DNA from 3 places in the Pantoea sp. X-Soil-OKNW-713 genome. Region 3 is predicted to be linked to each of the others. Evidence: predicted binding sites of a transcription regulator. Region 3 holds the regulator's gene; each other region holds the start of a gene.
What was found. Region 3 encodes sigma-54, which starts transcription at its own class of promoters, with help from an activator protein. Its sites were predicted from a motif close to GTTGGCACANNTTTCGCTNT; they were not measured.

Region 1 (9,676 bases), 2.1 Mb from region 3:
GGTTAACCCTGTTCACCCTGCGCAACGGCTCACGCGGCGGTAAGCCGTGGAGCAAACCCTATGCGGAAAAAATCATGCATGTGCGCGAAGGGCAGGTGACGCCGATGCATTATCACCCGCAAAAGATGGAAGACATTATCAACCGTGGCGGCGGTAACCTGATTGTCACGCTGCACAACCGTGACGGCCAGCAACTGGCTAACACGCCGGTTAACGTCACCCTTGATGGCCTACGCCAGACCCATGCCGCCGGTTCGCAACTGCGTCTGTCGCCGGGCGAAAGCGTCACCCTTGTCCCCGGCATCTGGCACAGCTTCTGGGGCGAAGAGGGCTACGGCGATGTGCTGGTAGGGGAAGTCTCCATGCCGAACGACGACGAGCACGACAATGTCTTTCTCACCCCGCTGGCACGCTTCAACCCGATTGATGAGGATGAAGATCCGCGCTGGTTGCTGTGTAACGAATATGCCCGCTGGCTGGCCTGAAGGAGCATTCTATGGCACTGATTTCACTGGCGCAGGGTTTGGCTCATGCGCAACAAAATGGTTATGCGCTGGGCGCGTTTAACGTGCTCGATACCCACTTTCTGCGTGCGCTGTTTCACGCGGCGGAACAGCAACGTTCGCCGTTTATCATCAACATTGCCGAGGTGCACTTTAAGTATGTCAGCCTCGATCATCTGATTGCTGCCATTCGTACCGAAGCGGCGCTGCACGATATTCCGGTGGTACTCAACCTCGATCACGGCCTGCACTTCGACGCGGTGATGCAGGCCATCCGCCTGGGTTTTACCTCGGTGATGTTTGATGGCTCGACCCTCAGTTATGACGAGAACGTGCGCCAGACTCAGGAGGTGGTGAAAATCTGTCACGCGCTTGGCGTATCGGTGGAAGCGGAACTTGGCGCGGTGGGGGGCGATGAAGGTGGCGCGTTGTTTGGCGAGGCCGACAGCGATAAATTCACCGATCCACAACTGGCAGCCGAGTTTGTGCGCAGCACCGGCATTGATTGTCTGGCTGTGGCAATCGGCAATGCGCACGGTAAGTACAAAGGCGAGCCGAAACTCGATTTCGACCGGCTGGCGGCGATCCGTGATGCGGCACGCGTGCCGTTGGTGTTGCATGGCGGTTCCGGTATCAGCGATGCCGATTTCCGCCATGCCATCAGCCTGGGTATCCACAAAATCAACTTCTATACCGGCATGTCGCAGGCGGCACTGGGAGCGATCGAGAACCAGATTGCCCAGCGAGAGGCGCGTTATGACGCCTTTGCCGAGCTGCTGATGGCCGTGGAGCGTGATATCAGCAACGTGGTGGCTCAGCAGATGCGGGTGTTCGGCAGCGCCGGGAGGGCCTGAGATGACAATACGCAGCGGCATCCTGGCAGCGGGCAGCATGTTGGTGGATCATGTACAGCGCATCAGTCACTGGCCGGAACAAGGCTGGCTGGCTGAGATCCACCACAGTGAAAAATGCAGTGGCGGGGCCGCGCTTAACGTGTTGTTCACCCTGGCGCGTATGCAGATTGATTTGCCGCTGGCCGGGGTGGGGATGATCGGCGAGGACAGCGACGGTGATTTTATCGTGCAGTTGCTGGACCAGCATCAGGTTGATCGCCGCCTGGTACAGCGCACCCGTAGCGTGAACACCGCCATGACCCAGGTGATGACCACACCGGATGGTCAGCGTACGTTTTTTCATGCCCGCGGGGCCAATGCACAGCTCGATTTACCGCATTTTGCCGCTATCCATACCTCCCATCGCATCTTCCACCTCGGTTATCTGTTGCTGCTGGATTGTCTTGATTTACCGGATGAACACTGGGGAACGCGCGGTGCCCATCTGCTGGCGCAAATGCAGCAGCGCGGCTATCTGACCTCGCTCGATCTGGTGTCGCGCGTCGGGGAGTACCAGGCGCTGGTGGTGCCCGCACTGCGCTGGCTCGATTATCTGGTGATTAACGAACTGGAGGCGCAATCCCTGACCGGCGTCAGGCTGCGCAGCGCGACGGGGATCGCACCGCCTGACGCCTTTGCGGCGGCGGCGACCTGGCTGGTGCAGCAGGGCGTCCGGCGACGCGTGGTGATCCATGCGCCAGAAGGGGCATGGGGCCAGGAGGTCAACGGTGAAGGGCGCTGGCAACCGGCGTGGCAACTGACGCCAGAAGAGATTGTTGGCAGCGTCGGGGCCGGGGATGCCTTTTGTGCCGGCGTGTTATACGCCAGTCATCAGGGCTGGCCAATGACCGAGACGCTGAAGCTGGCGCATACCTGCGCCTGTTTTAATCTGCACGCGGCGAATGCGCTGGACGGCACCCGGCCACTGGCCGAGATGCAGCGCTGGATGGATCAGGCGATTTGTGTGACATGCACGGCAGAGGCCGGGCGCATCACATCCGCAGAGAAAACATAACCCAGACCACGGATGGTGCGGATCAGGCTCGGCTGATGCGGGTTCATCTCAATCTTGCGGCGCAACCGCATGATCAGCACGTCAATGGTACGGTCGAACACATCAAGCGTTTCACTGTGGGTCAGCTCCAGCAACTGGTCGCGCGTCAGTACTTTGCGGGCATGACACACCAGGGCGCGCAGCAACGCATATTCACCCTGGGTTAACGTCACCGTCTCACGCTGGGGGTTAAACAGTTGGCAGCGTGTTTCATCCAGTCGCCAGCCGTTAAACTGCCAACCCTCGTCCTGGGTGCTGACGGGTTGCGCCAGCCGACCACAACGGCGTAATGCTGCACGCGCCCGCGCAACAACCACACGGGGATTAAACGGTTTGGCGATATAATCGTCAGCGCCCATCTCCAGACCCACCACCATATCCGCTTCTGATCCCATGCCCGTTAGCATGATCACCAGCAGCTCAGGTCGTTGGCGCTGCATTTGCTGAAGCACCAGCAGACCATTGGTGTCCGGCAGCATCATATCCAGCATCACCAGCGAGATTTCCGGGTGTTTATCCAGCAACGTCAGCGCATCTTTTCCCTGATGGCAGCTGAATACGGTAAAAACATGTTCACTCAATACATCGTGCAGCAGTTCGCATACCGCGCGATCGTCATCCACTACCAGAATTGCGGGCTTCATTACGGGCCTCTTTTGTTATGGAAGGGTTAACGAGAGTGTATACCGACCACTTTTGCCTGCTTAATCAGGCAACAGAAACGTGAGCGGCATCGCCTGACAGAGTTTGAAAGCGTGCGTTACCGCAATCTTTTTTCGCTACCCGGTTGACGTGTGGGAAAACGATTGCGCGCGCATGGTGCAATGCACCATAATCGCGCCTCGTTCTGGTTCAGAATTGTCTGAGTCTAAGATACAGTCGTGAAGGTAAACGATTGCGTCCTGTTATGGCATAGCAATTGCTATGAGGACAGGGGGAAAGGAGTTTAGTAACAAGGCGGATTGATGGCCGAGCATGCAGCCGTCTGCCTTTTCCCGCAACAATAACGCGCATGCACACCCCATTGGCAAGAGAACGCACGTCAGTGACGTCTCCCCATCACGAGAGATGATGATGTTAGAAAAACTATTCAAGCTAAAAGCGCACAACACAACGGTCCGCACCGAAGTTATCGCGGGCATAACCACCTTCCTGGCTATGGCCTATATCCTGTTTGTTAACCCAAGCATTTTGGGTGCGACCGGTATGGATAAGGGCGCGGTTTTCGTGGCCACCTGTCTGGCGGCGGCAATCGGCTGCGTGCTGATGGGCCTGATTGCGAACTACCCGATTGCGCTGGCGCCGGGTATGGGCCTCAACGCCTTCTTTACTTACACCGTGGTGCTGCACATGGGCTACACCTGGCAAATCGCGCTGGGTGCGGTGTTCCTGTCAGCCTGTATCTTCTTTGCGTTGTCGGTGTTCAAAATCCGTGAATGGATTATCGCCAGTATTCCGCTGCCGTTGCGTGCCGGGATTGCTGCCGGTATCGGCCTGTTCCTGGCGCTGATTGCGCTGGAAGGCGCGGGTATCGTGGTGGATAACCCGGCGACCCTGGTGGGCCTGGGCGATCTGACCAAACCTGGCCCGCTGCTGGCGCTGTTGGGCTTCGTCATCATCGTGGTACTGGAAGCGCGTCGCGTGACCGGTGCGGTGCTGATCGGCATCCTGATCGTGACATTCCTGTCGATGGGTATTGGCCTGACGCCGTTTGGTGGCGTGTTCTCTGCACCGCCGTCTATCGCTCCGACCTTTATGCAACTGGACATCGCCGGTGCCTTTAACGTGGGCCTGGTGAGCGTGATTTTCGCCTTCCTGTTTGTCGACGTGTTCGACAACACCGGTACGCTGCTGGGTGTGACCAAGCGTGCGGGTCTGGCGGATGAGCAGGGCAACGTGCCGAAAATGGGCCGTGCGCTGATCGCCGACAGTGCGGCTGCGCTGTTTGGTTCTCTGCTGGGGACTTCAACCACCACCAGTTATGTTGAATCGGCAGCGGGCGTCAGCGCCGGTGGTCGTACCGGTCTGACCGCGATTGTCGTGGCTATTCTGTTCGTGCTGAGCCTGTTCTTCTCGCCGCTGGCGGGTAGCGTGCCGGTATTCGCCACTGCGCCTGCGCTGCTGTTCGTGGCGGTGCTGATGGCTTCTGGCCTGGCGGAGATTGACTGGAAAGACATCACCACGGCTGCGCCGGTGACGGTCACTGCGCTGACCATGCCGCTGACTTACTCGATTGCTAACGGTATCGCGTTTGGGTTTATTACCTGGACGGTGGTGAAGCTGTTGAGTGGCCGTACCAAAGAGGTGAATGCGGCGCTGATTATTATGTCTATCCTGTTTGTGATTAAGCTGGGTTGGTTGAGCGCGTAATTAACCTCACCCTGGTCCCTCACCCTAACCCTCTCCCGCAAGCGGGAGAGGGAACAGATCGAGCATATGGCACATCTCCCTCTCCCTTATGGGAGAGGGCCGGGGTGAGGGTCACAGACCGCACCTGCCCAGAAGGGTCACCAACCGCACCGGGTCCTACCTGAACGGCGGTTCATTGAAGGTGCGTAATTTGCGCGAATGCAACTTATCACCCTCCGCCCGCAGCAACTCCACCGCACAAATCCCAATCTGCAAATGCTCCGAAATCGCCCCTTCATAGAAGCGATTCGCCTGACCTGGCAGCTTGATCTCCCCGTGCAGCGGCTTATCTGAAACGCACAACAAAGTGCCATACGGCACACGGAAGCGATACCCTTGCGCTGCGATAGTCGCGCTCTCCATATCCACCGCCACAGCGCGACTCAGGTTAAAGCGCAACGCCGAAGCGGAGTAACGCAGCTCCCAGTTACGGTCATCGGTGGTCACCACGGTGCCGGTACGCAGGCGTTGTTTGACCTCTTCACCCGGCATACCGCTCACCGCTTTGGTGGCGTCGTACAACGCGCGCTGTACTTCGGCAATGCTGGGGATCGGGATATCCGGCGGCAATACGCTGTCCAGCACATGGTCGTCACGCAGATAGGCGTGGGCCAGCACATAGTCGCCGATGGTCTGGCTTTCGCGCAGGCCGCCGCAGTGACCAATCATCAACCACGCATGGGGACGCACCACCGCCAGATGGTCGCAGATGGTTTTGGCATTGGATGGCCCCACGCCGATATTCACCAGCGTAATGCCGCGACGATTGGGTGACGTCAGGTGCCAGGCGGGCATCTGGTGCTTCTTCCACGCCAGGTCCGACATCATCGCTTCCGGGTCCTGGGTCTCTTTGGTGATCACCACATCGCCAGCACAGGCAAGGCTGTCGTAAGGTGTGTTCGGATCCTGTACTTGCTCAATCGCCCAGCGCACAAACTCATCGACATAACGCGTGTAGTTAGTGAACAGCACGAACGGCTGAAAGTGCTCAACGGCGGTGCCGGTGTAGTGACGCAGACGCGCCAGCGAGAAGTCGGTACGCAGCGCATCAAAATGCGACAGCGGGAACTGCGCGTCGGCGTTGAACAGGCCATCGGCGGTTTCATCACCAATTTGCGACAACTCGGTGGTGGGGAAATGACGTGCGATGCTGGCGCTCATGGAACGATCCAGCGACAGGTCCGAACCGTCGATCACGTAAGGGTAGGGGATCTCCTGCTGAGAGGGACCGACCTCAATCACCACCTCGTACTCTTTCTCAATCATCGACAGTTGCTCGCTCAGGTAATGACGCAGCAAGGCCGGACGGGTAATGGTGGTGCTGTAGCTGCCGGTATGGGTGAAGCGGCCCCAGGCACGGGTGCGGTTCTGCTGCGGGCCATCGCCCGCCCAGGTAAGGCGAAGTTCCGGGTAAACAAACAATCCCTGCTGCCGTGCCGTTTCATCCGGCAGACGTCCCTGTTCGGTAAAGTCACGAATTGCGCTGCGTAAAGCCGCAACCGCGTTGTCGTACAGGCGTTCCAGTTCATCCAGCGCCTGCTGGCTGCTGATGCCGTTCCGTTGTGTAGTCATAGGTTCTCCCTCCGAAATTTGGGCCGATTTGGCTATAGCATAGCGGGTAAACCCCTCAGCACCATGAAGAATCTGTGATCGACCGCATTCTGCACCATCAGAGTGCTGGTGCGTCGGCAAACGCTGGCTATGGTTAAGATCAGCAGACGTGTTCCCGCCGCTTTAACGCGCTGTCGGTGCAAAAACTTGTCACCAATGCTTACCTTTGGCGAGGTTTTTGCTTAATCGTTAACCGTGGCCCTGCTGGCCACTCATCGCACTTCGTTAAGTTTCAGAAATTGATTTCTCCCAGGCCGTGGTATGGCTCCGTTCCTGACCCGTTGAGGATTGAAAGCATGTCTTTGAAATTCATACAAGTACCATTGAAGGTCGTGATTGCTGGTTGCCTGAGTGCGGCGTTTTATGCCCAGGCAGACATTAAAATTGGTGTAGCCGGACCCTTTTCCGGCCCTAATGCCACTTACGGCGCACAGTATTGGAAAGGTGCCACTCAGGCGGCGGATGATATCAACGCTGCCGGAGGCATTAACGGTGAGAAAATTGTGCTGGTGCAGGGCGATGACGCCTGCGAACCAAAACAGGCGGTGGCGGTAGCTAACCGTCTGGTGGATCAGGACAAAGTGCTGGCGGTGGTCGGCCACTTCTGCTCCTCCTCCACCATGCCCGCCTCTGAAGTGTATGACGATGCCGGTGTGCTGGCGATCACCCCCGGTTCCACCAACCCACAAATCACTGAACGCGGCATGAAAACCATGTTCCGTATGTGTGGCCGTGACGACCAACAAGGGGCGATTGCGGCTAACTACATCATCGATAAGTTGAAGGCCAAACGCGTGGCGGTGATCCACGATAAAGACACCTACGGTCAGGGGCTGGCTGATGCGACCAAAGCGGCGCTGGAAAAACGTGGCGTCAACGAGGTGTTATATGAAGGTCTGTCGCGTGGTGAGAAAGACTTCAACGCGCTGGTTACCAAAATCGCCTCGGTGAAACCGGATGTGGTCTACTTTGGCGGTTGCCACCCGGAAGCGGGGCCTCTGGTGCGTCAGATGCGTGAGCAGGGCGTTACGGCTGCCTTCTTCTCCGGTGACTGCATCGTGACGGAAGATATGGTGACTGCTGCCGGTGGCCCGCAATACACCAAAGGGGTCTACATGACCTTTGGTCAGGACCCGCGTCAGATCCCGGATGGTAAAGCGGTGATCGCCAAGTTCCGCGCGGGTGGTTTTGAGCCGGAAGGTTACACCCTGTATGCCTACGCCTCGGTGCAGGCACTGGCCGCTGCGTATAAAGCCGCAGGGAAAGATAACGCCAAAGCCAGCGACTGGCTGAAAGCGAATAGCGTCGATACCGTAATGGGTAAAAAAGCCTGGGATGGCAAAGGCGACCTGAAAGTCTCGGATTACGTGGTCTACCAGTGGGACGATAAAGGCAAATATCACCAGCTGTAAGCTGACACGCGGCCCCGCGTGCAGCGGGGCCATTCGCGATTGGGCGCGAGGTTTGCGCTCCCCTTAAGCACGGGACTTGCATATGGACGCCTTCTTTCTTCAGCAACTGGTGAACGGCCTGACGCTGGGCGCGGTTTACGGGCTGATTGCTATCGGCTACACCATGGTGTACGGCATTATCGGCATGATCAACTTCGCCCACGGCGAGGTGTATATGGTCTCCGCCTATCTTTGTGCCATCGGGCTGGGCCTGCTCAGCTTCTTCGGCATCCACTCCTTTCCACTGCTGATTTTCGGCACCCTGATCTTCACTATCGTCATCACCGCCGTGTATGGCTGGACCATTGAGCGCATCGCTTATCGCCCGTTACGCAACTCCACCCGTCTTGCGCCGTTGATTTCGGCGATTGGCATGTCGCTGATTTTGCAGAACTACGTGCAATTGAGCCAGGGACCGAACCAGCAGGGCATCCCCACGTTGATGAGTGGCGTGCTGCGTATGGAGATTGATGGTGGCGTGGTGCAAATCACCTGGACCAAAGTGTTTATTCTGATTGCCGCTCTGTGCGGCATGGCGCTGCTGACGTGGATTATTCAGTACACGCGGCTGGGGCGGATTTGTCGTGCGGTGCAGCAGGATCGGCGCATGGCCGCGATTCTCGGTATCAACACCGATCGGGTGATCTCGCTGGTGTTTATGATTGGTGCGGCAATGGCCGGGCTGGCCGGGGTACTGGTGACCATGAACTACGGCACTTTCGATTTCTACATTGGCTTTGTCATCGGCATCAAGGCGTTTACCGCTGCGGTACTGGGCGGTATCGGTTCGCTGCCCGGGGCGATGCTCGGCGGTCTGCTGCTCGGGGTGGCGGAAGCGCAATTCGCCGGACTGGTGAACTCCGATTACAAAGATGTTTTCTCTTTTGCTCTGTTGGTGGTGATTTTGATCTTCCGGCCACAGGGGCTGTTGGGACGACCGCTGGTTGCCAAAGTGTGAGGACGCCGAAATGAGTGCAATGACGCAATCTGTGGATGTGCGCCAGTCGCTGCTGGATTGTCTGATGGCCGGGCTGGTGGCGCTGGTGGTGTTTGGACCGATCGTCGGCGTGGTGCTGGATGGCTACAGTTTTCATCTGTCGCCACTGCGGGTCGCGCTGCTGGTGGGGGTGGTGATGGTGGGGCGACTGCTGCTCAGCCTGTTGCTGCAAACTCCGACCGGACAACGCTTCGCCCGCAAGTTCGAAGGCAGCGATGACGGGGTATATGTGCGTGAGCCGGGCCACCGCTCAGCGCTGCGCTGGGTCCTGCCGCTGGTGGTGGTGCTGGCGTTGGCCTTTCCGTTCCTTTCCAGTAAATACCTGCTGACGGTAGCGATCCTGGGTTTAATTTATGTGTTGCTCGGCCTCGGGTTGAATATCGTGGTGGGGCTTGCCGGGTTGCTGGACCTCGGTTATGTGGCGTTTTACGCCATCGGCGCTTATGGTCTGGCGTTAGGTTATGAGTATCTCGGCCTGGGTTTCTGGAGCATGTTGCCACTGGCGGCCTTGATGGCGGCCTTTGCCGGGGCGCTACTCGGTTTTCCGGTGCTGCGGATGCATGGCGATTACCTGGCGATCGTCACCCTCGGTTTTGGTGAAATCATCCGTCTGATCCTCAACAACTGGCTGGCCTTTACCGGTGGTCCCAATGGTGTCTCGGTGCCGGCACCGACCTTTTTTGGTCTGGAGTTTGGCCGTCGCGCACGCGAGGGCGGTGTCCCCTACAACGAGTTTTTCCATCTCGACTACAACCCGA
Region 2 (9,676 bases), on a different replicon from region 3:
GCCGCTGCGGTTACGTTCTGCCCGTTGCGGCGCGGTTTGCCGGCATCGCGACGCGACGAGCGGGTTACGACTCCACTTTGTTAATCCCCAAACGTTTCATCCGCGAAAGCAAGGTGGTTCGCTTGATGCCCAGACGCTGGGCTGCACCACGCGGTCCGGCCACCACGCCATTCGTCTCACGCAGCACCCGCATAATCAGCTGATATTCATCCTCTCCTTCGCGCGGCTCGGTGACGGGCGCGGCGATTTTTTTGGCGGCCGGAGTGTCCAGCATTTCCGGCAGCGACAGGTGCAGCACATTGCCGCGCGTCATCAGCACCGCCCTTTCAATCACATTCTCCAGTTCCCGCACATTTCCCGGCCACTCCATGCGTCGCAGCATACTCAGGGTTTCCGCGGGAATGCTGTCAATATTACGATTCAGGCGGTGAGCGATTTTGAAAGTGAGCGATTTCACCAGCAGCGGGATATCTTCCGGTCGCTCACGCAATGGCGGTAATCGGATGGGAAAAACGTTCAACCGATAGTAAAGGTCGTTACGAAATTCACGGTCAGCCACCATTTGCTTCAGGTCACGGTTAGTCGCCGCAATCAGTCGCACATCGACCGTTTGCAATTTGTTGCTGCCAAGGCGTTCAAACTCCTTTTCCTGTAACACGCGCAGCAGTTTCGGCTGCAACTCCAGCGGCATATCCCCCACTTCATCAAGGAATAACGAGCTTTTATCCGCCAGTTCAAAGCGACCAATTCGCTGGGTATTGGCCCCGGTAAAGGCCCCCCGTTCGTGACCAAACAAATCGCTTTCCAGCAGCCCGGCAGGCATCGCGGCGCAATTCATTTTTACCATTCGCCGACGATTGCGTTGGCTCTGGTTGTGAATGGCGCGCGCAATCAACTCCTTTCCGGTGCCGGTTTCGCCAAGGATCAACACCGTGCTGTCGCTGGCAGCCACAATCTCGACCTGTTTCAGCACATCGATCATCACTTCGCTGCGGCCAATAATTTCACCAACATCAGGGCTCCCGGCATTGATCGACTCCGTGGCCCACGAACCTTTATCCGTCAGGCTCTCCTTTAGCCGATTGATTTCCTGCCATGCCAGCGCATTATCGAGCGCAATCGCAATGCGTTCAGCGATTTGATGCAACAACTCAAGGTTGGCGGCGCTAAAGCCCCGTTCACCGCATTGCGCCAGCTTCATCACCCCCAACATATTGTCGCCAAATTTCAGCGGCATCAGGCACAACGTCTGCGCCTGATTATCCCAAAGCTCCAACAACCTGCGCTCATAGGAGGCCGCTTGTTGCTGCGGGTAAAGATTCAGCAACAACATTTCACCACTGGCAAACACCTGTTCGGAGAGCGTGCCCGCTTCAGGCACTTCACTCAGATCATGGATAGGTGACGCTTCATCGACAAAATGGGTGGAATAAATGGTGAGCCACGCTTTACGGCTGCTGCGCACCACGATGCTGATGGAATCAATGGCAAAGTGGTGATGGATTTCACGCGCGGTTTCCTGCATCACCTCGTCAAGATCCAGTTTCGACAGCACTGCATTGGTCACCGCCACCAAAATGCGAAAGTCATCCCGTTCACGACTCAGCACCTGGCAATGGTGATCGATATCCTGGGTGCTGCGAATCTGCTGGGCGCACAACCCCACCACCTGCGTCAGCGTATGCAGACGTTCCAGCTCCTTCTCGCTCCAGCCCTTGTTGCTGTCGCGAATAAACTCACAGCCACCAAAGATCTCACCACTGGAAACCAGCGGTAGCAGGCAGTAGCGCCCAAAAGGTGCGTAAAGCGGCAGGCTAGCCACTTGCGGCCAGGTCGCCTCAAATTCACGCCAGGGACAAATCAGCGCTTCAGGACGGGAAAGGATGCGTTGCATCGGTCCCGTCGCCAGTAAGCTCTGCTGATCCGGCGTGAGCGTCTTATCTCTGCCATAAAAACTGACTTGCCGGTGTTGCGGATGATAAAGCAACACATTCACGCGGTCCGCCAATGCCCCTTGTTTAACCAAGCGGGTCAGGCAATCAGCAAGCGCACTAAAATCGGGCTGTTGCAGCAGAGTCTGGGTGATATCAAACAATCCCTGCTGCCCGATATCGCTCATCGGGGTATATGCCATGTATGTCGTCCATTGAAAGACCTCCCGCTAAATATGGAGGTGAGTCCATCGTCCAATATTGATGAGAATTAAAGTTTATGTGGTTTTCTTTCGGGGAGACCAGGCATAGATCAACAAATTCGTGGCAAGGGTTCTGCATGCGGGAGTTCCAGGCTACGTCTGACGCCATAAAGTCCGTTCATTCTGACGCCGGGCTTTTCAGTCACGATGCCGATAATTGCGGCACGCTCACCCAAAGGATGGCGCTGCAATGCAGCGACGACTGCCGGTGCCGCTTCGGCTGAAGCCGCTATCAGCAGTTTTCCTTCATTGGCAAAATTCAGCGCATCCAGACCTAACAATTCGCAAACACCTCGCACCGCCGGGGAGAGCGGTAGCTGACTTTCGTGGATTTCCATCCCGCAGTGGCTGGCAGCGGCGAACTCATGCAGCACCGCATTGACGCCACCGCGCGTGGCATCACGTAACGCCTTCACGCCGCTGATGCCGACCAACGGCGCAATCAACGTGGACAGTGGCGCGCAATCACTTGCCAAATCCCCATCCAGCCCCAGCTGTTCACGCAAATTGAGGATTGTGGCTCCGTGGTCACCCAGGGTGCCACTGACGATCAACACATCGCCAACGTCAATCTGTGCCGCGCCCCAGCGTAATCCGGCAGGAATCGCGCCAAGACCGGCGGTATTGATGAATAGCTTATCGACCGCGCCACGCGGCACCACTTTGGTGTCGCCGGTAACGATGCTGACCCCCGCGTCTCTGGCCGTCTGCGCCATGCTGGTTACCACGCGTTCCAGCGTCACTAACGGCAGCCCCTCTTCAAGGATAAAACCACAGGAAAGCCAGCGCGGCTGCGCGCCACTGACGGCAATATCGTTGACCGTGCCGCACACCGCCAGCTTGCCGATATCCCCGCCGGGGAAAAACAGCGGATCGATAACGTAGCTGTCGGTGGAAAATGCCAGCCGATCCCCTTTGCCGGTCAGCTCGCTTAACCCCAGCCGCGCCTGATCTTCCTGCTCCGCCAGCCAGGGATTGTCAAACGCCTGGAGAAACAGGTCGGCGATCAGTTGCTGCATCATTCTGCCGCCACTGCCATGCGCTAATTCAATTGATTTCATCATTCACTTCCTGACTTCTGTACTGATACCAGGCCGCGCAGGCCCCTTCCGAGGAGACCATCAGCGCACCAAAGGCGTTTTGTGGATTGCAGCCCTTGCCGAACATCGGACATTGATGCGGTTTACAACGCCCGGTGAGCACATCGCCACAACGTGCGCGCGGGTCGTCACTCACCTGCTGCTGCTGTGGCCGGAACCTGACCTCCGCATCATAGGATTGATACGCCTGCGTCAACTGAACACCGGATTCCGCAATCACCCCCAGTCCGCGCCATTCAGACGCCCCTCGGAGGCAAAAAACCTCGCGCATGGCTTGCTGCGCCAGCAGGTTTCCCTCATCCGGCACCACACGTTTGTATTGATTCTCCACCCGGCTTTGCTGCTTGATTTTTTGCTCCACCAACATCAACACGCCCTGCAATAAATCCATCGGCTCGAAACCCGCCACCACCAGCGGCCGCCGGAAATGCCGGGGGATAAACTCATAGGCGGCAGTGCCGATCACCATGCTGACATGACCCGGTGCCAGGAAGGCGTCGATGCGGTTATCCGGCTGCGACAGCAGGCTGCGCAGGGTGGGGATAAGCGTAATGTGCTGGCAAAAGAAGAAGAAATTGGTGACCTGTTGCGCTTTGGCCTGTTGCAGCGTGATGGCTGTGGCGGGCATGGTGGTTTCAAAGCCGAGAGCGAAAAACACCACCTTACGGTGTGGATTGAGACGCGCCAGCGTCAGGGCATCCATCGGTGAATACACCACCCGCACATCCGCCCCCTGCGCTTTGGCCTGCATTAGCGATCCCTGTCTGCCCGGCACGCGTATGGCGTCGCCAAAGGTGCAGAAAATCACTTCAGGATGGCGGGCAATTTCAATGCAGCTATCAATGCGCCCCATCGGTAACACGCATACCGGACAGCCCGGACCGTGGATAAAATCGATGTTGTCCGGCAGCAACTGATCGAGGCCAAAGCGGAAGATGGCGTGGGTATGTCCCCCGCACACCTCCATAATCTGCAACGGATGCTGCGCATCGTAATCCAGCAATGGCGCCCGCTTATGCAGGGTTTCAATCAACTGCATCACGCGGGCGGGGTCGCGATATTCATCAACATAACGCATCAGCCACGCTCCTCACCGTACAGCAAGGCCCCGACATCAGGTTCCATGTCGAACATGTTTTGCAGCGCATCGAGGGTGTCACGCGCCTCCGCTTCATCAATGATGCTCATGGCAAAGCCAACGTGCACCAACACCCATTGGCCCACCGTTGCATCGCCCACCAGCGTTAAATTGACATCGCGCTGCACGCCGCACACATCCACTTTCGCGTCATTACCCTGGCGCTCAACAATCTGGCCCGGAATGCCTATGCACATCGCTCGCTCTCCAGCCAGTTAATCCACGCTTCCATGCCTGCGCCGCTGGTGGCGGAAACCAGCATGATCTGGATATCCGGGTTAACCTCGCGGGCATAGGCCAGACATCGGTCAACATCGAATTGCAGATACGGCAACAAGTCAATTTTGTTGAGCAACATCAGCGAAGCCGCAGCAAACATGTACTTATATTTTAGGGGTTTATCCTCACCCTCCGTCACCGAGAGCAGCGCAACTTTGTGGCGTTCACCCAAATCAAAACTCGCCGGACACACCAGATTGCCGACGTTTTCAATAAACAACACCCCGTTGTCTGCCAGCGGCAGACGCTGCATCGCCGTCTGAACCATTTGCGCATCCAGATGGCAACCTTTGCCAGTATTCACCTGAATCGCTGGCGTACCCGTGGCGCGGATGCGTGCGGCATCATTTACCGTCTGCTGATCTCCCTCGATCACCGCGCAGGGCACCTTGCCCTGTAACCGTTTCAGGGTTTCGGTCAGCAGGGTGGTTTTACCGGAACCAGGGCTGGACACCAGGTTCAGCACCAGTTGACGCTGCGCAGTAAAAGCGGCGCGATTCGCCTGCGCCAGCTGATTATTTTTATCCAGCACATCAAGCTCCAGCTCCAGCATCTTACGCTGGCTGATACCCGGTGCATGGGCTTCGGCCACGCCGTGCCCATAATGCAGATCGCCATGCTCACTGAGGTTGATGCCAGAAATCCGCTGCACCCGACGTGGTGCCGGCGCAAACGGGGCGCTGCGAAACGCCGAATGCGGGTTACGCTCATCGCCTTCGATATACAGGTTGCCTTCACCGCAACCACAGGTACTACACATGATTGATCTCCTGATCGATTTCCAGCCGCTTAATTTGCACGCCATCATCCGCCACGATGCGCAGTTGATGACCGCCACATTGCGGGCACCGTCTGACGCGCTGCGTAAGCAGCGTGATGTACTGCTGGCAATCGTGACACCAGCACTCCGCTTCCTGCTGATGAAGATGAAGTTCACACCCTTCAGCCAGGGTGCCCCGGCACGTCAGTTCAAAGCAGAACTGCATCGCGCTGGTCTCCACGCAAGAAAACGCCCCGACCTCCAGCCAGACCGCAGTGACACGGCGTGCGCCATGTTGCCGGGCGTGGTTATCGATCAGTTCGACTGCGCGTTGACAGAGGGTAATTTCGTGCATGCTGCCTCCTGGGTTCACTGAGGGCTGCTAATGCAAAGACGATGCCAGCGCGGCGGCGTGTCGATGTCAAAGATGACGAAATGACATGTCACTGACGGATTATTCGTGACAGAGATTTATATATTAACTATAAAATTCAATATTTTAAAAACATGGCACGAAATGTGCCTTAGGGGAATATCCGCACAAACAGAGTGATTTAATAATGGATATTAGGGAACTGAGTGACAAAGCAGCCTACATCGCTGATAAGCATCAACGCTTGCAGGCACAGTGGAAACAATACGGTAACGCCTTAGTTCAGGGGATAACCCTGTCAAAAGCCAAACTGCACCACACCATCGCCTGCACACCGGGGGATGAGTTGCGCTTCTTCTTATTTGAACACTTCGTCATTCATATTCAGCCAGGCGAAGGCTTTAACAATCACCGTATCGAGTACTTTCTCGCGCTGCCGGATGACAGCGATAAGATATTGATTGGTCATGCCAATATCGACAATGACGGTTGCATCGACAACACCTTCAGCAATCGCGATCGCGAGAAGGTACTTACCCACTATCTGGAACTGATTCAGCCGATTTACGACAGCCTCTATCTGGCGGTCCATGAAAACACCCCGGTGTCGATGGAACGGCTACAACAAGCCGCCGTGGCGTAAAGAGGTTGAGGGTGTCGAAACTGTCGAAGCGACAGGTTATCGGCATGATTTCGTCATTAATGACGACAGTCACCAGAGGAATCCGTTGGTGAACCGTTTTGTAATCGCTGATTCAACATTATGCATTGGTTGCCATACCTGTGAAGCGGCCTGCGCGGAGACGCACCGGCAACAGGGTTTACAGTCGATGCCGCGTTTAAAGGTGATGCGCAACCGGGACGAATCCGCCCCGCAGTTGTGTCGCCACTGCGAAGACGCCCCTTGTGCCAGCGTCTGCCCGGTGAATGCCATTAACCGTGTGGATGGCGCGGTACAGCTGAACGCTAACCTGTGCGTCAGCTGCAAACTGTGCGGCATCGCCTGCCCGTTTGGGGCTATCGAATTTTCCGGCAGCCGCCCGTTACACATCCCGGCTGACGTCAACAGCCCCAAAGCGCCCGCCGCCCCTGCCGATCCCCTGCGCGTTAGCTCGTTGCTGGACTGGGTTCCTGGCATTCGTGCTGTCGCGGTGAAATGTGATCTGTGCAGCTTCGATGAGCAGGGTCCGGCCTGCGTGCGCACCTGTCCGACGAAAGCGCTGCAATTGATCGACAACACCGATATCGCCAAAGCCAGCAAACGCAAGCGTGAACTCACGCTGGCGGGTGCGCTGGGTGATTTAAGCCTGTTCAGCCAGCCAGAGGCACGTAAATGAATGTTTTTTTTCTGATCCACTGGGCACTGACCGGTCTGATGCTCAGTGCGTTACTGGCGGGCATCACCGCGTTTAACCGGCCCATCAGTGGCGTTATTGCCGGTATCGGTGGCGCGATAAGTTGTGCGTTGCTGCTGGCAGCCAGCGTCCAGGGCCTGCTCGGATTCAGCGCCACCCTGCCGCTGTGGCGCTGGCAGCTACAACTGAATAGTTTTAACAGCATATGGTTAGTGACAGTGTCACTCTGCGGCCTGTTTATCTGCCTGTTTAACGTAAGCTGGCATCGGCATTCTCAGGTTAAAGCCAACGGTTTGCTGGTCAATCTGATCCTTGCCGCTTCGGCTGTTGCTCTGCTCGCCGCTAACCTCGCCACCCTGGTGGCGATGGCCGAAATTGTCGCGCTGGCAGGCTACTTCCTCACCGGCTGTCGTAAATCCGGTCAACTCTGGTTTGCCCTGGGTCGCCTCGGCACGCTTCTGCTGGTCGCTGCCTGTTGGTTGCTGTGGCAACAGTTTGGCACGCTGAGTTTTGACGGATTACGCCTGGCGCTCCAGGGTGCGGCGCTCTCTCCGCTGGTGTTGCTGTTAAGTTTGCTCGGCTTTGGTCTGCTGGCGGGCATTATTCCGCTGCACGGCTGGGTACCCCAGGCGCATGCCAATGCCCCGGCTCCGGCCGCAGCGCTGTTTTCCGCCGTGGTGCTGAAGGTAGGGTTATACGGCATGATCAGCGTTTCACTGATAGCCGACGTGTTGCCGCTGTGGTGGGGGGTACTGGTGGTGGTGCTCGGTATGGTGACCGCCTTTACCGGCGGGCTGTACGCCCTGATGGAGCACAACATCAACCGCCTGCTGGCTTATCACTCGCTGGAAAACATCGGCATTATCCTGCTGGGCGTGGGTTGCGGCTTTATCGGGATTACGCTGCACCAACCGGCGCTGGTGGCGTTGGGGATGATCGGTGGCCTCTACCATCTGTTTAATCACAGCCTGTTTAAAACCACGCTGTTCCTCGGCGCTGGCGCGGTGTGGTTCCGCACTGGACAGCACGATATTGAGAAACTGGGCGGGATTGGCAAGCGTATGCCGCTGATTTCGTTGGCAATGCTGGTGGGTTTGATGGCAATGGCCGCCCTGCCGCCGCTTAATGGCTTTGCCGGTGAATGGGTGATCTATCAGTCATTCTTCCAGTTAGGCAACCAGGCTTCCTTTATCGCGCGTGTCCTTGGGCCGCTGCTGGCGGTTGGACTGGCGATCACTGGCGCGCTGGCGGTGATGTGTATGGCCAAGGTCTATAGCGTCACCTTCCTCGGCGCACCCCGCAGCCCGGAGGCCGAACAGGCCGCCAACCCGCCCGGCCTGATGAATATCACCGTCGTTCTGCTGGCGTTGGGTTGCGTGATTGCCGGTGTCGCTACTCCCTGGTTGCTGCCGTTGCTGCAACATGCCATCCCACTCCCGCTCAACACCGCGCAGACGCTGGTATCGCAACCGCTGATCGCCCTGCTGCTGATTATGACGCCGCTGCTGCCTGTGCTGTTGCTGGTGCTGTTCCGTGGCGATCGCCTGCCGCACCGCACGCGTGGCCCGGCATGGGTTTGTGGCTACGACCACGAAGCAGCGATGGTGATCACCGCATCGGGTTTTGCCCAACCGGTGAGAGCCGCCTTTGCGCCCCTCCTCGCCTTACGCAAACACCTTAATCCGGTGCGATGGGTGCCTGGCTGGCGGGGTGACGGGATCGCCATCACGTTCCGACGTCTGGCATTTATTGAACTGGCGATTTTGCTGATCGCGGTCATCGCCTGAGGAACCACTATGACGACGTTATTTTTTGCCCTTATCCAGGCGTTGGCCTTGTTCCTGGCTGCGCCCTTGCTCTCCGGCATTTCGCGAATGGCCCGCGCGCGCTTGCATAACCGGCGCGGTCCTGGCGTGTTGCAGGAGTATCGGGATCTGTTCAAGTTACTCGGTCGCCAGAGCGTGGCGCCCGCCGCTGCGGGTTGGGTTTTTCGCCTGATGCCGCTGGTGATGGTCGGCGTGATGTTGACCATTGCCACTGCGCTGCCGGTGGTTACCCTCGCCTCGCCGTTGCCGCCGGTTGGCGACCTGATCACCTTGATTTATTTGTTCGCCATCGCCCGCTTCTTTTTCGCCATTGCGGGCCTGGACACCGGCAGTCCGTTCACCGGCATCGGTGCCAGCCGCGAGACGATGCTCGGCGTGCTGGTCGAACCGATGTTGCTGCTCGGCCTGTGGGTGGCGGCTCAGGTGGCAGGCAGTACCCACATCAGCAACATTGCCATGACCGTCCATGCCTGGCCGCTCAGCCACAGTCTGACGCTGTTGCTGGCGCTAGCCGCCTGCGCCTTCGCCACGTTTATCGAGATGGGGAAACTGCCGTTTGACCTGGCGGAAGCCGAGCAGGAGTTGCAGGAGGGGCCACTTTCCGAATACAGCGGCGCAGGCTTTGCCGTACTGAAGTGGGGCATTTCGTTA
Region 3 (9,676 bases):
TTGTGGCGCGTTCGGTGCTGGAGAAGCTCGGTTGTAGCGTGGAGGTGGCGATGACCGGCACCGCCGCGCTGGAGATGTTCGACCCGCAGGAGTTTGATTTGGTGCTGCTGGATATCCAGTTACCGGATATGACCGGCCTTGATGTGTCGCGTGCCATTCATCAGCGACACGCCGGAGAGATGCTGCCACCGTTAGTGGCTCTGACCGCCAACGTGCTGAAAGATAAAAAAGAGTATCTGGATGCCGGGATGGATGATGTGCTGAGCAAACCACTGGCCGTCCCTGCACTGACCGCGATGATCAAAAAGTTCTGGGATTATCAGGCGGAAACCGACGCCCCGATGGCTGAACCGTCAGAGGAGAAAAACCGGACGCTGCTGGATGTGCCTATGCTGGAACAGTATATCGAGCTGGTGGGGCCTGGGTTGATTACGCAAAGCCTGACGATGTTTGAAAAGATGATGCCAGGCTACCTCGACGTGCTTGACTCGAACATGATGGCGCGCGACCAGAAAGGCATTGCCGAAGAGGGTCACAAAATCAAAGGTGCAGCGGGTTCGGTCGGTTTGCTGCATCTGCAAAAGCTGGCCAAACAGATCCAGTCACCCGAATTGCCTGCGTGGTGGGACAACGTTCAGGAGTGGATCGACGAATTAAAACAAGAATGGCAGCATGACGTGAATGTCTTACGTGAATGGGTTGCAGCGCGGGAAAAGTAACAAGGACCAGAAAAAAATGACCCCAGTCGAAACCGGGGTGCGCGAATACTGCGCCAACACCAGGGAAAATGGCGCTGCTGCTATTATTTGAGGTCTATCCTGAGCAACAGCGTGGTATTGGTTAACGCTTCAAAACCACCTTAGCAAATTCGTCACCACTTGTGACAAGATTCATTAAATTGTGTGATGTTGAGCAGCGTTTAAATACAGAAAACATTAATTTGCTGACACAGTCAAGCAAGGAATTAATTTCTTTGACTCATTGCATTAATTTTGACCAGTCGTTCTGTTTTTGGTCGGGTTTTAACTCGCTGAAGTGACGTAAAAACCCCGTAAGTGTGACGAAAGTCTCCTGGTCAGGGAAAATTCGCTTTTTTTCGTAGTAAATGCATGAAATATGGCATGAAACATGGTTGGTAGCGCGGGTTATCCAAAACGTTTTGGAAACCATCGATAGAAAGTTCCAGATTCAGGTTTTAACGATGGATGTAAACCAAAAAGTAGGCAAATTGCTTAACCAGAATTCGAAGATAGCGCAAAGCCCTTGCGGATAATTTACACATTTTTTTCGGAATGCTCTCAATAATCAATGAGAGGAATCAACCACTGTGAAATTTAAATGTTAAGCATCGTGAATCATTTTGTGTGATCTGGATCACGTTCAATGAAGTGTCTGTCAGCAATTTTTCCAATACGCATTTAAGCATGGAACCGATTCCTTTTTAGCGGAAGTGCTTGATGTATTTGGCTCTATTAAAGGAACGATGGTTGCGCAGGCAATGAATTTGTTCGATAAATCAACTGGTCAGACAGCGGTTCTTGGTATTCGACTATCATCGAATGCTATGGTGACCTTGGTGATTGATTAACACAGGGAACAGGTAAGAGATAATTAGATGGCTAAGAATAAAGGGAAACTTTGGCAACGTGTAAAAGTGTGGATCGCAAAATTTCTTCTCGCCTGGCTGGGTATTTGGCTGGCAGGGATTTTGTTATTTTCCTTCTTGCCCGTGCCTTTTTCCGCAGTGATGGTTGAACGACAGCTGGGTGCCTGGCTGCACGGCAATTTTGGCTATGTGGCACATTCGGATTGGGTCAGCATGGATGAGATCTCACCGTGGATGGCGCTGGCGGTCATTGCCTCTGAAGATCAAAAGTTCCCAGAACACTGGGGATTTGACGTTGCCGCGATTCAGTCGGTGCTGGATAACGAGGGCGATGAACGGATGCGTGGTGCTTCGACGCTATCACAACAAACCGCGAAAAACCTGTTTTTGTGGGATGGACGTAGTTGGGTTCGTAAAGGGCTGGAAGCGGGATTGACGGTAGGAATCGAAACGGTCTGGACCAAGCGACGCATTCTTACGGTCTATCTGAATATCGCCGAATTTGGCAACGGTGTGTTTGGGGTAGAAGAGGCATCCCAGCGCTATTTTCACAAACCCGCCAGTCGCCTGACCATAGCAGAAGCGGCGCTGCTGGCGGCGGTATTGCCTAATCCGATCCGTTTTCGCGCCGATGCCCCTTCAGGTTACATTCGTCAGAGACAGCAATGGATTATGCGTCAGATGCGGCAACTGGGTGGGGAAGGTTTCCTTAACCGCTACAAATTGCACTGAAACGGTTAATCTTCATCAAAACCGGCTTCAAACAATTCAATCACCGCTGCCAGCGCCTGGGTTTCTTCCGGGCCGCTGGCTTCAATCTCAATATGGCCGCCTTTGGCGGAATCCAGCATCAGCAGCGCAATTACGCTGCTGGCTTCCGCTTCCGTTCCTGCTTCATTACGCAGCAGCACTTCTGCGTCGAAACTTTGCACCAGTTCAAACAACTTCATCGCCGGGCGCGCATGCATGCCCAATTTATTCCGAATCTCAACGGTTTGCTTCACGGTCATGATTTGCGTTTTTCCAGGGTGCGATGACGGGATTGCACATTTTTACCGCGCGAACGGAAATAGTCGGCCAGTTGTTCGGCGATATAGACCGAACGATGCTTACCACCGGTACAACCGATTGCGACAGTGAGATAGCTACGATTATTGGTTTCCAGCATGGGGAGCCACAATTCAAGGTAGCTGCGTGTCTGATAGATAAAGTTGTGCACTTCAGTATGCCGGTCGAGGAACGCGGCCACCGGGCGATCAAGGCCGGTCATCGGACGCAGTTTTGGGTCCCAGTGTGGGTTAGGCAGAAAACGCACATCAAACACATAATCGGCATCAATCGGAATACCATGCTTGAAGCCAAAGGATTCAAACACCATCGTCAGCTCGCGTTCGCGTTTACCCAGCAGACGGGTGCGTAGCATTTCAGCCAACTCATGCACCGACATCTCGGAGGTATCAATGATCAGGTCGGCCCGTGAACGCAGTGGTTCAAGTAGGTCGCTCTCCTCATCAATCGCGCTTTCCAGTGACAAATTCTTACTGGAGAGTGGATGCAGGCGACGTGTGTCGCTGTAGCGACGGATCAGCGTGTTGCGATCGGCGTCGAGGAACAGCAACTGTGGCGAAAACGAGTCCGGCAGGTTGTTAAGCGCGGTTTCGAAAATCTCCGGTGATTCCGGCATATTGCGCACGTCGATACTGACGGCAGCAGAGATGTTGCGTTCGCTTAAGGTATTGGCCAGTTCTGGCAGCAATACCACTGGCAGGTTATCGACACAGTAAAACCCCATGTCCTCAAGCGCACGCAACGCGACTGATTTTCCTGAGCCTGACCGACCGCTAACGATCATCAGCACCATCACATTTCTCCCGTTTTAAACCGGCGCATTGGCCGGTAAAAGTATCTGTCGCTTAAGAGTGGTCTTCCTGCGCTTCTGTGATAATGGCATAGAGTTCTTCATCGCTCTGCGCAGCGCGCAGACGGCGACAGACGGTTTTATCTGCCAGACGTTTTGCCACCAGCGATAATGTATGCAGATGGGTTTTACACTGGTCTGCGGGCACCAGTAGCGCAAACAGCAGGTCCACAGGCTGGTTATCCACCGCGTCAAAAGCGATAGGTTGATCGAGGCTAATGAACACGCCTACGGCGCGCAGCGTGTCCTCCTCCAGTTTGCCATGTGGAATGGCAATACCATTGCCAATACCGGTACTGCCCATGCGTTCACGGGTGAGGATCGCTTCGAAAAGCGTCTGGTGAGGCAGATTGAGCTGTTTGGCTGCCAGTTCGCTGATTATTTCCAGCGCACGTTTTTTACTCTGGCAGTGTACGCCGCTGCGGGTGCAGTCCAGCGTAAGGACCGAGCTCAATTCCAGTGTCAGATCGTTGTTCATCATCGTTTCACTTGCGAGTTCACATAGCCGCGAGGATCACCCACTTTACCCCTTATCACGGGAAAAATGCAGTGTCTCCTGTTGGCGCTTGCGCAGATGACAAAACGGGGCGGTCAGCCCGCCCCATTCTGTGCTCTGAGTACCGAACCTATCAGTACTCTGCAAGCGTGAAGGTTAGTGTTTTTTCAGTTTATCTTTATGTTTGGTCAACTGACGGGAAAGCTTGTCGATCAATCCGTCAATCGCCGCGTACATGTCTTCCGCTTCCGATGTCGCGTGCAATTCACCGCCGTTCACATGCAGTGTTGCATCAGCAATCTGCGTTACCTTTTCCACTTTCAGAACAATATAGACCTGATTAATCCGATCAAAATAGTGTTCCAGTTTGGCAAATTTGCTATTTACAAATTCGCGCAGCGGCTCGGTAATCTCTACATTCAGTCCGGTAAGGTTTATTTGCATAGGTCTTCCTTCTCAATACATTCAAACCAGCTGCTTGCGCTGATTCGAGGGCGGGATGGACAAAGACTCGCGATACTTAGCAACCGTACGGCGGGCCACCATGATGCCCTGTTCAGATAACATGGAGGTCAGTTTGCTGTCGCTCAAGGGTTTTGCGGGATTTTCCGCAGAGATCAATTTTTTCACCAACGCACGAATTGCCGTCGAGGAGGCTTCACCGCCACCTTCGGTATTCACATGACTGGAGAAAAAATATTTCAGTTCAAAGATGCCACGCGGGCTATGCAAGTACTTCTGCGTGGTAACACGGGAAATGGTGGATTCATGCATATCCACGGCCTGGGCGATATCCGCCAGCACCATCGGACGCATGTACTCCTCGCCCTGTTCAAAAAACGCCTGCTGCTGCTCGACAATACAACGAGTCACTTTCAGCAGCGTGTCGTTACGGCTCTCCAGGCTCTTAATCAGCCATTTGGCTTCCTGTAAATTGCTGCGGATAAACTGGCTGTCGCTGTCATTACGCGCCGCACCGCCCATCGCCGCGTAGTGCTGATTAATTTTGAGACGCGGTACGCTGTCGGCATTTAGCTCAACTGTCCAGCGGGTGCCGACCTTGCGTACCAGCACATCCGGGATGACATACTCAGGCTCGCTGGTGTTGACCGACTGACCTGGGCGCGGATCAAGCGACTGAATCAGCAACATTGCCTCTTTCAGCACATCTTCTTTCAGACGCGTCATGCGCATCAGGCTACGGAAATCGTGATTGGCCAGCAGATCAAGATGATCGCTCACAATCAACCGTGCTTCCGCCAGCATCGGCGTATCGGCGGCATATTGGGACAGCTGCACCAGCAGGCAATCGCGCAAATCGCGTGCGCCAACGCCGACCGGATCAAAACGCTGTACGCGTTTCAATACCGCTTCCACTTCTTCCAGCGTCAGTTCTTCATCACCGATGCTGTCGCAAATATCCTGGAGCGTCACGGTGAGATAACCGGTGTCGTCAATGGCATCGACAATCGAAGTCGCAATGGCGCGGTCGGTATCGGTGAACGGTGTCAGCTCAACCTGCCACATCAGATAATCCTGCAACGACTGCGTGGTTTCGCCCTGATAGACCGGCAGCTCATCATCCTGGTAATCGGTACCCGTACCGGAAGGCGTTCCGGCGGTGTAGATTTCATCCCAGGTTGCATCGAGCGGCAGCTCTTCCGGCATGTCCTTTTGTTCCAGCGCCTCGCGGGTGTCGAGGGCTTCACTTTCCTGATATTCGCGCGCGTCTACTTCTTCATGGAGTTCTGATTGTTCGAGCAATGGGTTGCTTTCCAGCGCCAGTTGTAATTCCTGCTGGAGTTCAAGCGTAGAGAGTTGCAGCAAGCGAATTGCCTGCTGCAACTGGGGTGTCATCGCCAGCTGTTGGCTGAGCCTGAGTTGCAAACCTTGCTTCATAATCCGGATTGAATTTCCTAAGCAAACGTCGGAGGTTCCGACACCTTATCAGAGTCTGAACTCTTCGCCCAAATAAACACGCTTAACCTGCTCATCTGCAAGTATTTCATCGGGTGTGCCGTGAGCAATCAGATGCCCCTGGCTGACGATGTAAGCGCGTTCACAAACGGCAAGGGTTTCGCGTACGTTGTGGTCGGTAATCAGCACACCCAACCCACTGTCGCGCAGATGTTCAATGATCTTCTTGATATCAATGACGGAAATCGGGTCAACACCGGCAAAAGGCTCATCCAGCAGGATAAACTTAGGATTGGCAGCCAGCGCGCGGGCAATCTCGACACGACGGCGTTCACCGCCGGAGAGTGCCTGACCCATGCTGTCACGCAGGTGTTCGATGTGGAACTCTTCCATCAGTTCGTTGGCTCGATCCTGACGCTGCTCTTCGCTGAGATCGTCACGGATCTGCAATACGGCCATCAGGTTGTCGTAAACGCTGAGGCGACGGAAAATCGAGGCTTCCTGCGGCAGATAACCAATGCCGCGACGTGCACGCGCATGCAGCGGCAGAATGCTGATGTCTTCATCATCAATCACAATACGACCGGCATCGCGCGGCACAATTCCGACCACCATGTAGAAGGTGGTGGTTTTACCGGCCCCGTTGGGGCCAAGCAATCCGACAATTTCGCCGGATTTAACTTGCAGGCTAACGTCTTCTACCACGCGGCGGCCTTTGTAGGCTTTCGCCAGGTTTTCAGCGATCAGTGTGGCCATAGAAATTAGTTACTCTTCTTTTGGCTCTGGGATGAACCGTTTTTGTCCTGCAACTGCGACGGCACCAGCACGGTGGTCACGCGTTTGCTCTGGCCCTGACTGTAGGCCTGCATTTTCTGTTCTTTCACCAGATAGGTGATGCGATCGCCTTTGATATTGCTATCCAACTGTTCAATGTAGGCGTTACCCGTCAGCTCAACAAAGTCATTCGCCAGTTCATAGTGCAATTTGGCCGCATGACCCTGTACCGGCTTACCGTTGTCCTGCATCTGATAAAAGGTTGCCGGGTTGCCCCAGGCATCAACGATGGTTTTTTTGCTGTCACCACCCGGGCGAGTGACGACGACTTTGTCGGCGGTGATCTTGATCGATCCCTGAGTCACGATGACGTTGCCGGTAAAGGTAGCGACATTGCCTTGCAGATCCAGCGACTGATTCTCTGAATCGATATTCACGGGTTTGTCAGAATCCCCGGTTAATGCCAGAGCGGGCAAGCTGGTGGCTAACAGGGCGCTGACCAGCAGTAATTTAAGGCTGTTGTTTTTCATTTTGGATTTCATAGGAGGATTTGACCTTTTCAATCAACTGGGCATTTTTCGTCCGTAAGTTGCCGCGCATCTTCATGCCAGTAGAGTTAAAACTGCGGCCATAAAGGGTGACCTGATCGTCTGAGGTAACATCCTGGGTGACGAGATTGACCACCGCATTATCGGTTTTAATGCGTTCCAGCTCCGAATCCTGCGTCAGGGTGTTCACTTCAACGTGGCCGTAAAGATAAAGCATACGATCTTTGGTGAGCTTTGCCTTATCGGCGCGCACAGACCATGTCGGAATTTTATTCACGTCGTAAGTGGTCATCACCGGATTATCGAACCAGCTCAGTTCATCGGCAGCAAAGTAGGTCACTTTATCCGAAATCAGTTTGTAGGCCAGCGCACCGTCTGGATTGTACACCACGGTGTGAGAAGTCGAACTGGTGTAAGTCGGCTCCTGGTCGTTGGTGGTAACCGGCGCTTTGCTCTCATCCTGGTTGGTAAGATTCCAGCCAATCAGCACCAGAGCGATTAGGGCCAGAATCAGCGTTATCCAACGCCTGCTTTTACTCATACTGATTGCCCTTTGGCATCCTCAAATTTGTTCTGCGCCATTAAGATCAGATCGCAAAGTTCACGTACCGCACCGCGGCCACCGGCAATGCGGGTGACGTAATGCGCGCGCGGCAACAGAATCGGGTGCGCATCGGCGACCGCTACACTCAGACCCACGCGGGCCATTACCGGCCAGTCGATCAGGTCATCACCGATATACGCCACCTGTTCCGCAGATAATGACAGTTTATCCAGGAGTTCGCGCCAGGCCAAAAGCTTATCCGATTGTCCCTGGTAAAGATGCGTAATGCCGAGGGTTTTGCAGCGATCTTCCATCAGTTTGGCATTGCGGCCGGTAATAATAGCCACTTCAATGCCGGAGGTCAGCAGGCAACGAATGCCATAGCCATCGCGCACGTTGAAAGCTTTCAGTTCTTCGCCGCTGTTGCCCATATAAATCAGGCCGTCTGACATTACGCCGTCCACATCACAAATCAGCAGGCGGATCTGCGCTGCGCGCGCCATCACTTCTGCGCTCACCGGACCATAGCAGGTCTCGATCGCAGCTGTTTCAACACTCATGTTCTTTTCCTGTTCAGACAACGCCAGCGCGCAGCATGTCATGCATATGTACCACACCGAGCAGGCGATCGTCATCGGCCACCAGCAGCGCAGTGATGTTTTTGTTTTGCATCAGATTAAGGGCGTCAACGGCCAGCAGGTTGGGACGTACGCGAATACCGCCGCGTGTCATCACATCTTTGATGCTGGCTGACTGGAAATCGATACCCATATCAAACACCCGACGCAAGTCACCGTCGGTAAAGATGCCTTCGATTTTCATCAAGTCATCAACGATCACCGTCAGGCCGAGATTTTTACGTGTGATCTCCAGCAACGCATCACGCAGTGAGGCATCCCGAGAGACATGCGGGATCTCGTCGCCGCTGTGCATGATGTCGCTGACATGCAGCAGCAGTTTACGTCCGAGAGCCCCACCGGGATGGGACAGTGCAAAATCTTCCTGGGTAAATCCGCGTGCTTCCAGCAGCGCGACGGCCAGCGCATCGCCCATCACCAGCGTTGCGGTGGTGCTGGTGGTTGGGGCCAGCCCAAGAGGACAGGCTTCCTGTGGCACTTTGACGCACAGATGCACATCGGCGGCACGTCCCATCGCGCTGTCGGCGCGGCTGGTGATACAGATCAGCTGGACTTTCTGTCGCTTAAGAACCGGGATTAGCGCGAGGATTTCGTTGGATTCGCCGCTATTAGAAATGGCCACCACCACATCATCGGTGCTGACCATGCCAAGGTCACCGTGGCTGGCTTCCGCCGGATGAACAAAGAACGCTGGCGTTCCGGTGCTGGCGAACGTGGCGGCAATTTTTTTGCCGATATGTCCGGACTTGCCCATACCCATCACCACCACTTTGCCCCGACAGGCAAAGATCATTTCGCAGGCGCGGGAGAAATCGTCATTGATATATTGATCGAGTTGCTCAAGTCCTTCGCGCTCAATGCGCAGCACCGCTTTGCCCGCCTGTTGAAAGTCAAAATCCAGTCGCTGATGTGACATGCTCAGTCTGTCCTTATTAACTTGGGGTAAACATGGGGCTAAGCCACAGCCAGCACACCCACACGATAAATCCAGCTAACAACAAGGTGCCTGCTGCCCGGCCAATTCGGCGTCGCGGTTGCAGGCACAGCAGGGCGAACAACACGCTAACCCCCAACATGACCCAGTAATCCCGGGCAAACGCGTGGGGATCAATACTGCCCGGATGAATCAACGCAGGCAGGCCCAGTACGATAGCCAGATTATAAATGTTGGCACCGATCAGGTTGCCGATGGCGATATCGTCCTCGCCTTTCATGGCCCCGGCAATCACAGTCGC

Region 1: the regulator sigma-54 is predicted to act here: its motif matches at 6,636-6,655, upstream of AC6I8R_RS12830 (branched-chain amino acid ABC transporter substrate-binding protein).
Region 2: the regulator sigma-54 is predicted to act here: its motif matches at 5,856-5,875, upstream of hypA (hydrogenase maturation nickel metallochaperone HypA).

The regions. Positions count from the first base shown of each region.
Region 1 is NZ_AP035995.1:2,711,238-2,720,913, reverse strand. Features, by position in the region: gene AC6I8R_RS12860 (D-lyxose/D-mannose isomerase) at 1-485, shown strand, start outside; gene AC6I8R_RS12855 (ketose 1,6-bisphosphate aldolase) at 497-1,357, shown strand; gene AC6I8R_RS12850 (carbohydrate kinase family protein) at 1,359-2,411, shown strand; gene AC6I8R_RS12845 (response regulator) at 2,348-3,094, opposite strand; gene AC6I8R_RS12840 (NCS2 family permease) at 3,522-4,820, shown strand; gene AC6I8R_RS12835 (AMP nucleosidase) at 4,977-6,431, opposite strand; gene AC6I8R_RS12830 (branched-chain amino acid ABC transporter substrate-binding protein) at 6,767-7,882, shown strand; gene AC6I8R_RS12825 (ABC transporter permease subunit) at 7,965-8,879, shown strand; gene livM (high-affinity branched-chain amino acid ABC transporter permease LivM) at 8,890-9,676, shown strand, end outside.
Region 2 is NZ_AP035996.1:147,596-157,271, reverse strand. Features, by position in the region: gene flhA (formate hydrogenlyase transcriptional activator FlhA) at 65-2,134, opposite strand; gene hypE (hydrogenase expression/formation protein HypE) at 2,245-3,255, opposite strand; gene hypD (hydrogenase formation protein HypD) at 3,242-4,372, opposite strand; gene AC6I8R_RS21190 (HypC/HybG/HupF family hydrogenase formation chaperone) at 4,372-4,629, opposite strand; gene hypB (hydrogenase nickel incorporation protein HypB) at 4,620-5,471, opposite strand; gene hypA (hydrogenase maturation nickel metallochaperone HypA) at 5,464-5,826, opposite strand; gene hycA (formate hydrogenlyase regulator HycA) at 6,032-6,487, shown strand; gene AC6I8R_RS21170 (4Fe-4S dicluster domain-containing protein) at 6,576-7,181, shown strand; gene hycC (formate hydrogenlyase subunit 3) at 7,178-8,986, shown strand; gene AC6I8R_RS21160 (respiratory chain complex I subunit 1 family protein) at 8,996-9,676, shown strand, end outside.
Region 3 is NZ_AP035995.1:562,618-572,293, forward strand. Features, by position in the region: gene arcB (aerobic respiration two-component sensor histidine kinase ArcB) at 1-719, shown strand, start outside; gene mtgA (monofunctional biosynthetic peptidoglycan transglycosylase) at 1,616-2,338, shown strand; gene npr (PTS phosphocarrier protein NPr) at 2,344-2,616, opposite strand; gene rapZ (RNase adapter RapZ) at 2,613-3,467, opposite strand; gene ptsN (PTS IIA-like nitrogen regulatory protein PtsN) at 3,520-4,002, opposite strand; gene hpf (ribosome hibernation promoting factor) at 4,177-4,464, opposite strand; gene rpoN (RNA polymerase factor sigma-54) at 4,486-5,919, opposite strand; gene lptB (LPS export ABC transporter ATP-binding protein) at 5,968-6,693, opposite strand; gene lptA (lipopolysaccharide ABC transporter substrate-binding protein LptA) at 6,699-7,253, opposite strand; gene lptC (LPS export ABC transporter periplasmic protein LptC) at 7,222-7,800, opposite strand; gene kdsC (3-deoxy-manno-octulosonate-8-phosphatase KdsC) at 7,797-8,363, opposite strand; gene kdsD (arabinose-5-phosphate isomerase KdsD) at 8,377-9,357, opposite strand; gene AC6I8R_RS02540 (calcium/sodium antiporter) at 9,374-9,676, opposite strand, start outside.